Regions from separate parts of the Pseudoduganella sp. OTU4001 genome, predicted to be linked through region 2. Evidence: predicted binding sites of a transcription regulator. Region 2 holds the regulator's gene; the other holds the start of a gene.
The links. Region 2 encodes sigma-54, which starts transcription at its own class of promoters, with help from an activator protein. Its sites were predicted from a motif close to TGGCANGNAANCTGCTTT; they were not measured.
Positions count from the first base shown of each region.

Region 1 (4,172 bases), on a different contig from region 2:
GGTCTCCAAGCTGGAAGCGGACCTGAAGAACCTGATCGACACCAAGACCGACAAGAGCGCCACGCTGGACCTGATCGCTGGCCAGGACCAGATGCGCGAAGAGATTTCGCGCCTGCGCGGCCAGGTCGAAATCCTGCTCAATGAAATCCAGGTGGCCCAGAAGCGCCAGAAGGACTTCTACACCGACCTCGACGCCCGCATCAAGAAACTGGAGCCGCGCCAGGTCACCATCGACGGCCAGACCACCTCCGTCAACATGGACGAACAGAACGCCTACGACAACGCCATGGCGCAATTCAAGAGCGGCGACTACAAAGGCGCCGCCAACGCGCTGCAGGACTTCGTCAAGCGCTTCGGCGCCTCCGCCTACGCCTCCAACGCCCAGTACTGGCTGGGCAATGCCTACTACGCCCAAGGCGACTGCAAGAGCGCCATCACCGCCCAGCAGCTGGTGGTAAAGAACTGGCCGGACAACCCGAAAGCTGCCGACGCCATGCTGAACATCGCCAGCTGCCAGACCGAGCTGAAGGCCGTCAACAATGCCAAAAAGACACTCCAGGACCTGATCAAGGCCTACCCTGGCACTGCGGCGGCGGCGACCGCCAAGGAACGCCTGAAAGGTAAATAAAAAGTACTGGCGGGCATTTGACAGCTGGGTCAGTCCAGCCTATAATCTCGCTTCTTCTTTCGACGGGTCGTTAGCTCAGTTGGTAGAGCAGCGGACTTTTAATCCGTTGGTCGCAGGTTCGAGCCCCGCACGGCCTACCATTCGAATAGAGGAACCTTGGGTCGTTAGCTCAGTTGGTAGAGCAGCGGACTTTTAATCCGTTGGTCGCAGGTTCGAGCCCCGCACGGCCTACCAAGATACGCAAGGAAGCCCACGAATTTCGATTCGTGGGCTTTTTTGTTTCTGGTCACCCGCTGTTCGCAATGGGACCAACAGAAGCGGAGCGCTCAGCCAGGAATCCGGGCAATAACTTTGATCTCGAAGTCGAACCCGGCCAACCAGTTGACACCCAGGGCGGTCCAGTTCGGATAAGGCGCCTTTGGAAAAATTTCGTCCTTTACTGCCAGGACCGTAGCGAACTGCTTTTCCGGGTCCGTGTGAAAAGTCATCACGTCAACGATGTCGTCCAGTTCGCATCCCCCCGCCTTCAGTGTCGCCTTCAGATTATCAAACGCCAGCCGCACCTGTGCCTCGAATTCAGGTTCCGGCGCGCCGTCTGTGCGGCTGCCGACCTGGCCGGATACGAACAGTAAATCGCCAGAACGGATCGCGGCTGAATATTTATGGACTGCGTACAGCTCGTGCCGCCCAGCTGGAAAAATGGTTTCGTGCGTTTTCATCGTGCTTGCTCCTTGTGGTGGTGGGTCCGGGCACTATAACTCCGCCCATCGTTCAGATAAACCGTAAAACAACTGCTACACTGTTTGAGGAATCAGAACTATTGTTGGAGCCGTGTGATGGACAAACTGGAAGGCATGCGGGCATTCGTCCGCGTTGTCGAGGCTGGCAGCTTTACCAAGGCCGCCGAAACGCTGGATGTGAGCAAGACCACAGTCACTCAACTGGTGCAGCAATTGGAAGCCAACCTGCGCATCAAGCTGCTTAACAGAACGACCCGTAAAGTGAATGTGACGACGGCCGGCGCCGCTTATTACGAGCGCGTGATTCGCCTGCTGGCCGAGCTTGAAGACATCGAAAACAATATCCTGGGCGAATCCACCGTGCCGCGCGGCCTGCTGCGGGTGGATGTTCCAAGTCCGTTTGCGAATATCATCCTGGTGCCGGCACTGCCCGCTTTCCACGCCCGTTTCCCGGAAATCCAGCTCGATATCGGCGCCAGCGACCGCAAAGTCGATCTGATTGGCGACAACGTCGATTGCGTGGTGCGCGGTGGCGAAATTGCCGATGGATCGCTCGTTGCGCGGCGTATCGCCGACCTGCAATTGGGTGTGTACGCCGCACCGTCGTACTTGCGCGAGGCGGGAATGCCGATACACCCCGACGATTTACACGGCGCCGGCCACCGTATCGTCCATTACCGCTGGACCAACGGTTTGCCATACGCAATGGAGAAATCCGGCGAACGTATCAAGGTCGGTGGCCGCCACTTTTTAGCGATCGATGACGGCAATGCCTACCTGACCGCCGGACTGGCCGGGCTTGGTGTGTTATGGCTGCCACAATATATGGCCAGGGCGCATGTTGCTAGCGGCGCGCTCATACCGCTGTTCACCGATTGGCGCATTGATCCGATGCCGCTCCACGTAGCCTACCCACCCGACCGTTATGTTCGCAAGCAGCTTCGCGTTTTCATTGATTGGATCGTCGACCTGATGGCGCAGCATGAACCGCAGCAGCGTTAGCTCCATGCCGCTTAGGACGGGGCTTGTTTGTTTTGCATCCGTGCTCAAAAAGGAGTGTCGGGAATTCTTACATTCCCCAGCACGTTGCTTCCCCTCCCTGCTGTAAGCGATTGAAAAATAAGGGTACTGTTAGATTGGTACCGTTATTGCTTAACTCAATGCAAGCGATCTTGCGGAGAGTTATCATGAAGATGTCCACTGCAACCATGCTTGCCGCCTTGTCAATAGGGTCGGCCCAGGCAACGCCGATTCACGCGTTGGGTGACGGAGATCCGAACGGTACATTCAGCATTGGCGGCGTGGCCAACGCGGCGCGCGGCTGGCGCTTTTCAGTCGCGGCCGATGACGTGTGGATCACCGAATTGGGTCTTAACACACCCAAGGGCGGCATCAACTATGGCCGCACCGTGACCTTGTGGGACTTCAACACCCAGACCGTGCTGGCACAAACTTCCTACAGCGCAGGCAATGGCTGGATGTGGAACAGCATTTCCGCCGTGGCGTTGTCCAATGGCGGCCAGTACCTGATCGAGTACCACTCCGCCTACATGGGAGATTACTGGTACACCCAGCCCAGCGCTGCCTGGCTGCCCAGCGGTATCATCAATTACCTGGATATGCGCTATTGCAATAGCTGCGGCACGAATACCTTCCCCACGTTTGTGCTGAACGGCTACCAATACGGCATTCCCGATATTGGCTACGAAATCCGCAGCGCGACAAACCCGGTACTCGGCGAAGCAAACGAAGTACCAGAACCAGGCGTACTGGCCTTGCTTGCGATGGGCCTTCTTGCGGGCGCACTTGTCCGGACCCGACGCTCGAAGAGCCTTTCCACCGGGCGCTATCGATGCCGGCGCGCAAAAGTGTGACTGCGTGCTGAATCAAGCCGCGCACGGCCTGCCAAGTTAGGCGGAAATGCCTCGGTCAGGCGCGCATAGACTCTGCCAACTGCCAGCGCGCTTCGCCAGGCAAGCGCAGCCAGATGTGTTTCCAGGCATTGCGCGTACAACCCGCTAGCCGGTTCACCAACTGTGCCGGCGAAACCACCTCACTGTCATAGCAAATGAAGTCGCCCTCAACTGCGGCGTGGTACACGTCGTACGCCTGCCTTCACAGAAATCGATCAGGTCGTTGAAGGTTTGAAACGGCACCGCTATATTGATTAGGTCTCTCATTTTCGGCTCCTTGGCAAGAACACAGCGCCGAAGCGCAAAGTTTGCGCCATCCACGCTAAAATTCCAGCCTCTCATCAAGGGGCGTAAACAGTGAATTCAGATTCCGTGCCTGGCCTTGTCGACACACTGGAGCAGCTTGAGACGCTGTTTGGTGAAGTGGGACAGGCTTCGATCCAGAAAGAGCAATCCTTCATCCATCCACATTACCGCGCCATGATCGAGGCGTCGCCGTTTGCGGTGTTGGCGACTGTGGGGCCGGGTGGGCTGGATGTCTCGCCGCGCGGCGATGCTGCGGGCTTTGTCGTGGTGGAGGATGAGAGGACTTTACTGCTGCCTGAGCGGCGCGGCAACAACCGCGTGGACAGCTTGCGCAACCTGATCGCAGATCCGCGCATGGCTTTGCTGTTCCTGATTCCGGGAGTGGGCGAAACACTGCGCGTCAACGGCACGGCGCGCATTAGCGTGGCGCCAGATCTGCTGCGCCGTTTTGAGGTCGATGGCAAAGCCCCCAAGTGCGTGCTGGTGATCCGCGTGGAGACGGCGTTCTTCCAATGCGCGCGAGCGATTCATCGCTCGCGCTTATGGCAAGGCGTTCCGGATGCGGCGCGCGCCGGCATCCCCTCC
Region 1 is NZ_JASATG010000028.1:24,262-28,433, forward strand. It holds gene ybgF (tol-pal system protein YbgF) at 1-628, shown strand, start outside; tRNA gene AAHE99_RS20705 (tRNA-Lys) at 693-768, shown strand; tRNA gene AAHE99_RS20710 (tRNA-Lys) at 787-862, shown strand; gene AAHE99_RS20715 (RidA family protein) at 955-1,347, opposite strand; gene AAHE99_RS20720 (LysR substrate-binding domain-containing protein) at 1,465-2,370, shown strand; gene AAHE99_RS20725 (PEP-CTERM sorting domain-containing protein) at 2,556-3,242, shown strand; gene AAHE99_RS20730 (pyridoxamine 5'-phosphate oxidase family protein) at 3,639-4,172, shown strand, end outside.
Region 1: the regulator sigma-54 is predicted to act here: its motif matches at 2,506-2,523, upstream of AAHE99_RS20725 (PEP-CTERM sorting domain-containing protein).

Region 2 (4,172 bases):
CTGGCATCTTCTTGCAGGACGTTGAGGATGCCGCGGTCGATCCGGTCCAGCTCCCTCATGCGAGGTGGCGCAGCGGGTGCGCCCAGGCTGGCCAGCATGGTTCGAAGAAGCGTTCCACCATCTCGGGCGTGACTTCGGCCAGCGTGGCGGGATTCCATTTCGGCTGGTTGTCCTTGTCGATCACCAGCGCGCGTACGCCTTCGAAAATCTCGCCGTGTTCGAAGTTGCGGCGCACCAGGTTGCGCTCCATGCGCAGGCAGTCGGCGACGCCCAGCGTGGCGCCGCGCTTCAACAGCTCGTGGGTCACGCACATCATCAGCGGGGAACGCAGCTCCATCGCTTTCAGGGACTTCTGCGCGAAGGGGCTGCTGTCGCCGCGCAGCGAGTCCATGATGGCGGGCACGGAGCCGGCGCCGAAGTGCTGGTCGATCAGTGCGCGCTGCTTTTCCAGTTCGCTGTCGCCGGCATAGGCATTGTGCGGACCGGCGAAGACGGCAATTGCGTCGCGCAGCGATTTGCCCGGCGTGCTTTCCAGCAGCGCGGCGAGGCCGGCCAGCTCGGTCTCGGGCACGAAGTAGTCGGCCAGGTCGAGGTAGAGCGCGTCGGCGGCGCCGACGGTCAGGCCGGTCAGGCCCAGCCACATGCCGAGCTGGCCCGGTGCGTGCGACAGGAAGTGGCTGCCGCCGACATCGGGGAACAGGCCGATATTCACTTCGGGCATGGCCATCTTGGTGCGGCCGGTGACGATGCGGACACCGCAATCCGGGCCGCCCTGGGCGATGCCCATGCCGCCGCCCATCACCACGCCATCCATCAAGGCCACATATGGCTTAGGGTAGAAGTGGATCAGGTGGTTCAGTGCGTATTCTTCGGTGAAGAAGTCTTCCAGCAGTGCGCTGCCGCCTTGGGTGCTGGCGCGGCCTACGTCGTGGAAGAAGCGGATGTCGCCGCCGGCGCACAGGGCGCGTTCGCTGGTGCTGCGCACCACCACGGCGGCGACGCTGGCGTCTTCGCGCCAGGCCAGCAGCGCCTGCGTCATCGCGCGCACCATGTCGAGGGACAGGGAATTGAGGGCTTTCGGGCGGTCCAGCGTGATGATGCCGGTGCCGTTGGTGATTTGGGTTTGGACGTGTTCGCTCATGCAAATATTTTAACGCACACTGGGCGCAAAAAAGGGCGCCAGATGCGCCCTTTGGTGTGCCTACTCTGCCAGTCCTTTACATGGCGGAGGGTGGTGCTTCGTACGTGTCCGGGAAGTGCTTGATGGCCGCGTGATTGTGGTTCTGCACACGGTCTTTGTATTTCATGACCTGGCGATCCAGTTTATCAATCAGGGTGTCGATGGCGGCGTAGAGGTCCTGCGACAGGCTTTCGACGTAAACAGTTTTGCCAGACATGCGCAGGTTGATTTCTGCTTTCTGGCGTTTCTCTTTCTCGGTGAGGTTATCTACAGTCAGGATGACAGCAATATCGATTACTTGATCGAAATGGCGCTTGACTCGTTCCAGCTTGTTTTGCACGTACTCGCGAATAGCCGGGGTCACTTCGACATGATGTCCACTGATGGTGAGATTCATACACACTCCTAAAGATGATGTCGCTCTCGAGTTCGTGCGCGCCGAAGCGCACAGAGGAACCCATGCACTACAAAGATTTACGGAGGCTTACCGGAGGAATTTTCAACGCTTCTCGATATTTGGCAACAGTCCGTCGCGCAATTACCATGCCTTGTTCTCCCAGCATGTCCGCAATCTTACTGTCGGATAAAGGATTCTTGGGGTCTTCTGCTCCTGTCAATTGCACGATCAGCGCCCGTATCGCAGTCGATGAAGCTTCACCCCCAGCTTCGGTCGCGACGTGGCTGCCAAAGAAATATTTCAACTCAAACATGCCATGCGGGGTGAGCATATATTTTTGAGTTGTAACACGGGAAATAGTGCTCTCGTGTAGTCCCAGTGTATCAGCTATTTCACGCAACACAAGGGGTCTCATGGCAACCGCACCGTGGCTGAAAAAGTTCTTTTGTCTTTCTACTATCGCTTCCGCCACGCGCAGGATGGTGTCGAAGCGCTGGCGCATATTTTTGATCAGCCATTTGGCCTCTTGCAGCTGGCCATTCATCTGCGATTCGCTCTTGCCTTGCTTGAGCAGGTTCGCATACAGGGCATTCACGCGCAGGCGCGGCACCACGTCGTTATTCAGCGTGACGACCCAGCCGCCGCGGCCCTTCTTCACGATCACGTCCGGCACTACATAGTCTGACTCGCCTGACGCAAATTCGGCGCCCGGATGGGGGTTGCATTGGCGGATCACGGCTTGCGCTTCACGCAGGTCTTCGTCGTCGCAATCGAGCGTTTTCTTCAACTTGGTGAATTCGCGCTGGGCGAACCAGGCCAGGTGCTTCTCGACGATGGTCAGGGCCATGCGGCGCGTCACCAGCGGCACGCAGGGCATGCGCTTGATCTGCAGCGCCAGGCATTCGGAGGCGTTGCGGGCGCCGACGCCGGGCGGGTCGAAGCTTTGCAGCAGCACCAGGGTGCAGCGCAGGTCGTCCAGCTCGATTTCCAGCTCGGGCGGCAGGCGTTCCAGGATTTCTTCCAGCTGCTCTTCCAGGTAGCCGTTGTCGTCCAGCGCGTCGATGATCATTTCCATCAGGGCGCGGTCGCGCGGCTCCTGCAAGGTCACGCGCATCTGTTCCAGCAGGTGCTCGCGCAGGGTGCAGCCGGAGGCTTCCAGCTGCGGGCGGCTGTCTTCGTCGTCGGCGGATTTGCTGCCGGCGCTGGCGCTCCAGTCGGTATCGTCGCTGCCGTTGGCAGCGCCCTCGCCCTCGCCGCCTTCATAGCCTTCGCCTTCGCTGCCGGCGCTGGCGCCGGCTTCGCCGCCATCGGTGGCCTGGGCAGCTTCGGGCGTGGCGACGCTGTCGTTGCCGGAGCCCTGGCTGATGGCGCCGTCGGCCAGCAGGCGTACCGAGTGGTCGAGCGGATCGTCGAGGCGTTCCAGCATCGGGTTATCGCTCAGCAGCTGTTCCAGCTCCTGGTGCAGCTCCAGCGTGGACAGCTGCAGCAGGCGGATGGATTGTTGCAGCTGCGGCGTCAGCGCCAGGTGTTGCGAGGTTCGCAGTTGCAGTGTTTGTTTCATGGCTTTCGCTTACATGCGGAAGTGTTCGCCGAGATAGACCCGGCGTACGGATTCATTGGCGATGATGTCATCTGGGCGGCCCGAAGCCAGCACGGCGCCCTGGTTGATGATGTAGGCGCGGTCGCAAATGCCGAGGGTCTCACGCACATTATGGTCGGTGATCAGGACACCGATATTGCGCTCCTTCAGGAAACGTACGATACGTTGGATTTCGATCACGGCAATCGGGTCGACGCCGGCGAATGGCTCGTCCAGCAGCACGAAGCGCGGGTTGGTGGCCAGGGCGCGTGCGATTTCCACACGGCGGCGCTCGCCGCCCGACAGCGACAGGGCCTGGTTTTCGCGCAGCTTCTCAATCTGCAAGTCTGCCAGCAGGGCTTCCAGGCGCTGGTCGATTTCCGCCTTGGCCAGCGGCTTGCCGTCCACCTGCTGGATTTCCAGCACGGCGCGGATATTTTCTTCCACCGTCAGCTTGCGGAATACCGAAGCTTCCTGCGGCAGGTAGGACAGGCCCAGTTGCGCGCGCTTGTGGATCGGCAGGCTCGAGACGTCGCTGCCGCCGATATCGATGGTGCCGGCGTCGGATGCCACCAGGCCCACGATCATGTAGAAGGAAGTGGTCTTGCCGGCGCCGTTCGGGCCGAGCAGGCCCACCACTTCGCCGCAATCGACTTGCAGCGATACGTCGTGGACAACCTGGCGTTTACCGTAGGATTTCTGAAGGCCGCGCACCACCAGGGTGTCGGCGCAGGTATTTGCTTGCATGCTTACTTCTTCTCCGCCGGTGGTTCGGTGCGCGATGGCTGGATCACCATGGTGCCGCGGCCGCCGCCCGGCTTGCTCTCACCGGTGGCCGTGTTGCGCACGCTGAAGAATTCCTTGCGGCTGTCGTAGGAGATGAATTCGCCCTGCACTTCGTCGTTCTGCTTGCCGCCTTCCAGGCGGCGGATGGCGGCCTTGTTGAACATCTTCACCAGCTCGGCCTGCTCGTCGTATTCGATGCGGTCGGCATCGCCTTCGACCCACAGGTCGCC
Region 2 is NZ_JASATG010000004.1:15,135-19,306, reverse strand. It holds gene AAHE99_RS05030 (Lrp/AsnC family transcriptional regulator) at 1-98, opposite strand, end outside; gene AAHE99_RS05025 (enoyl-CoA hydratase/isomerase family protein) at 56-1,141, opposite strand; gene hpf (ribosome hibernation-promoting factor, HPF/YfiA family) at 1,218-1,577, opposite strand; gene AAHE99_RS05015 (RNA polymerase factor sigma-54) at 1,645-3,138, opposite strand; gene lptB (LPS export ABC transporter ATP-binding protein) at 3,148-3,903, opposite strand; gene lptA (lipopolysaccharide transport periplasmic protein LptA) at 3,906-4,172, opposite strand, start outside.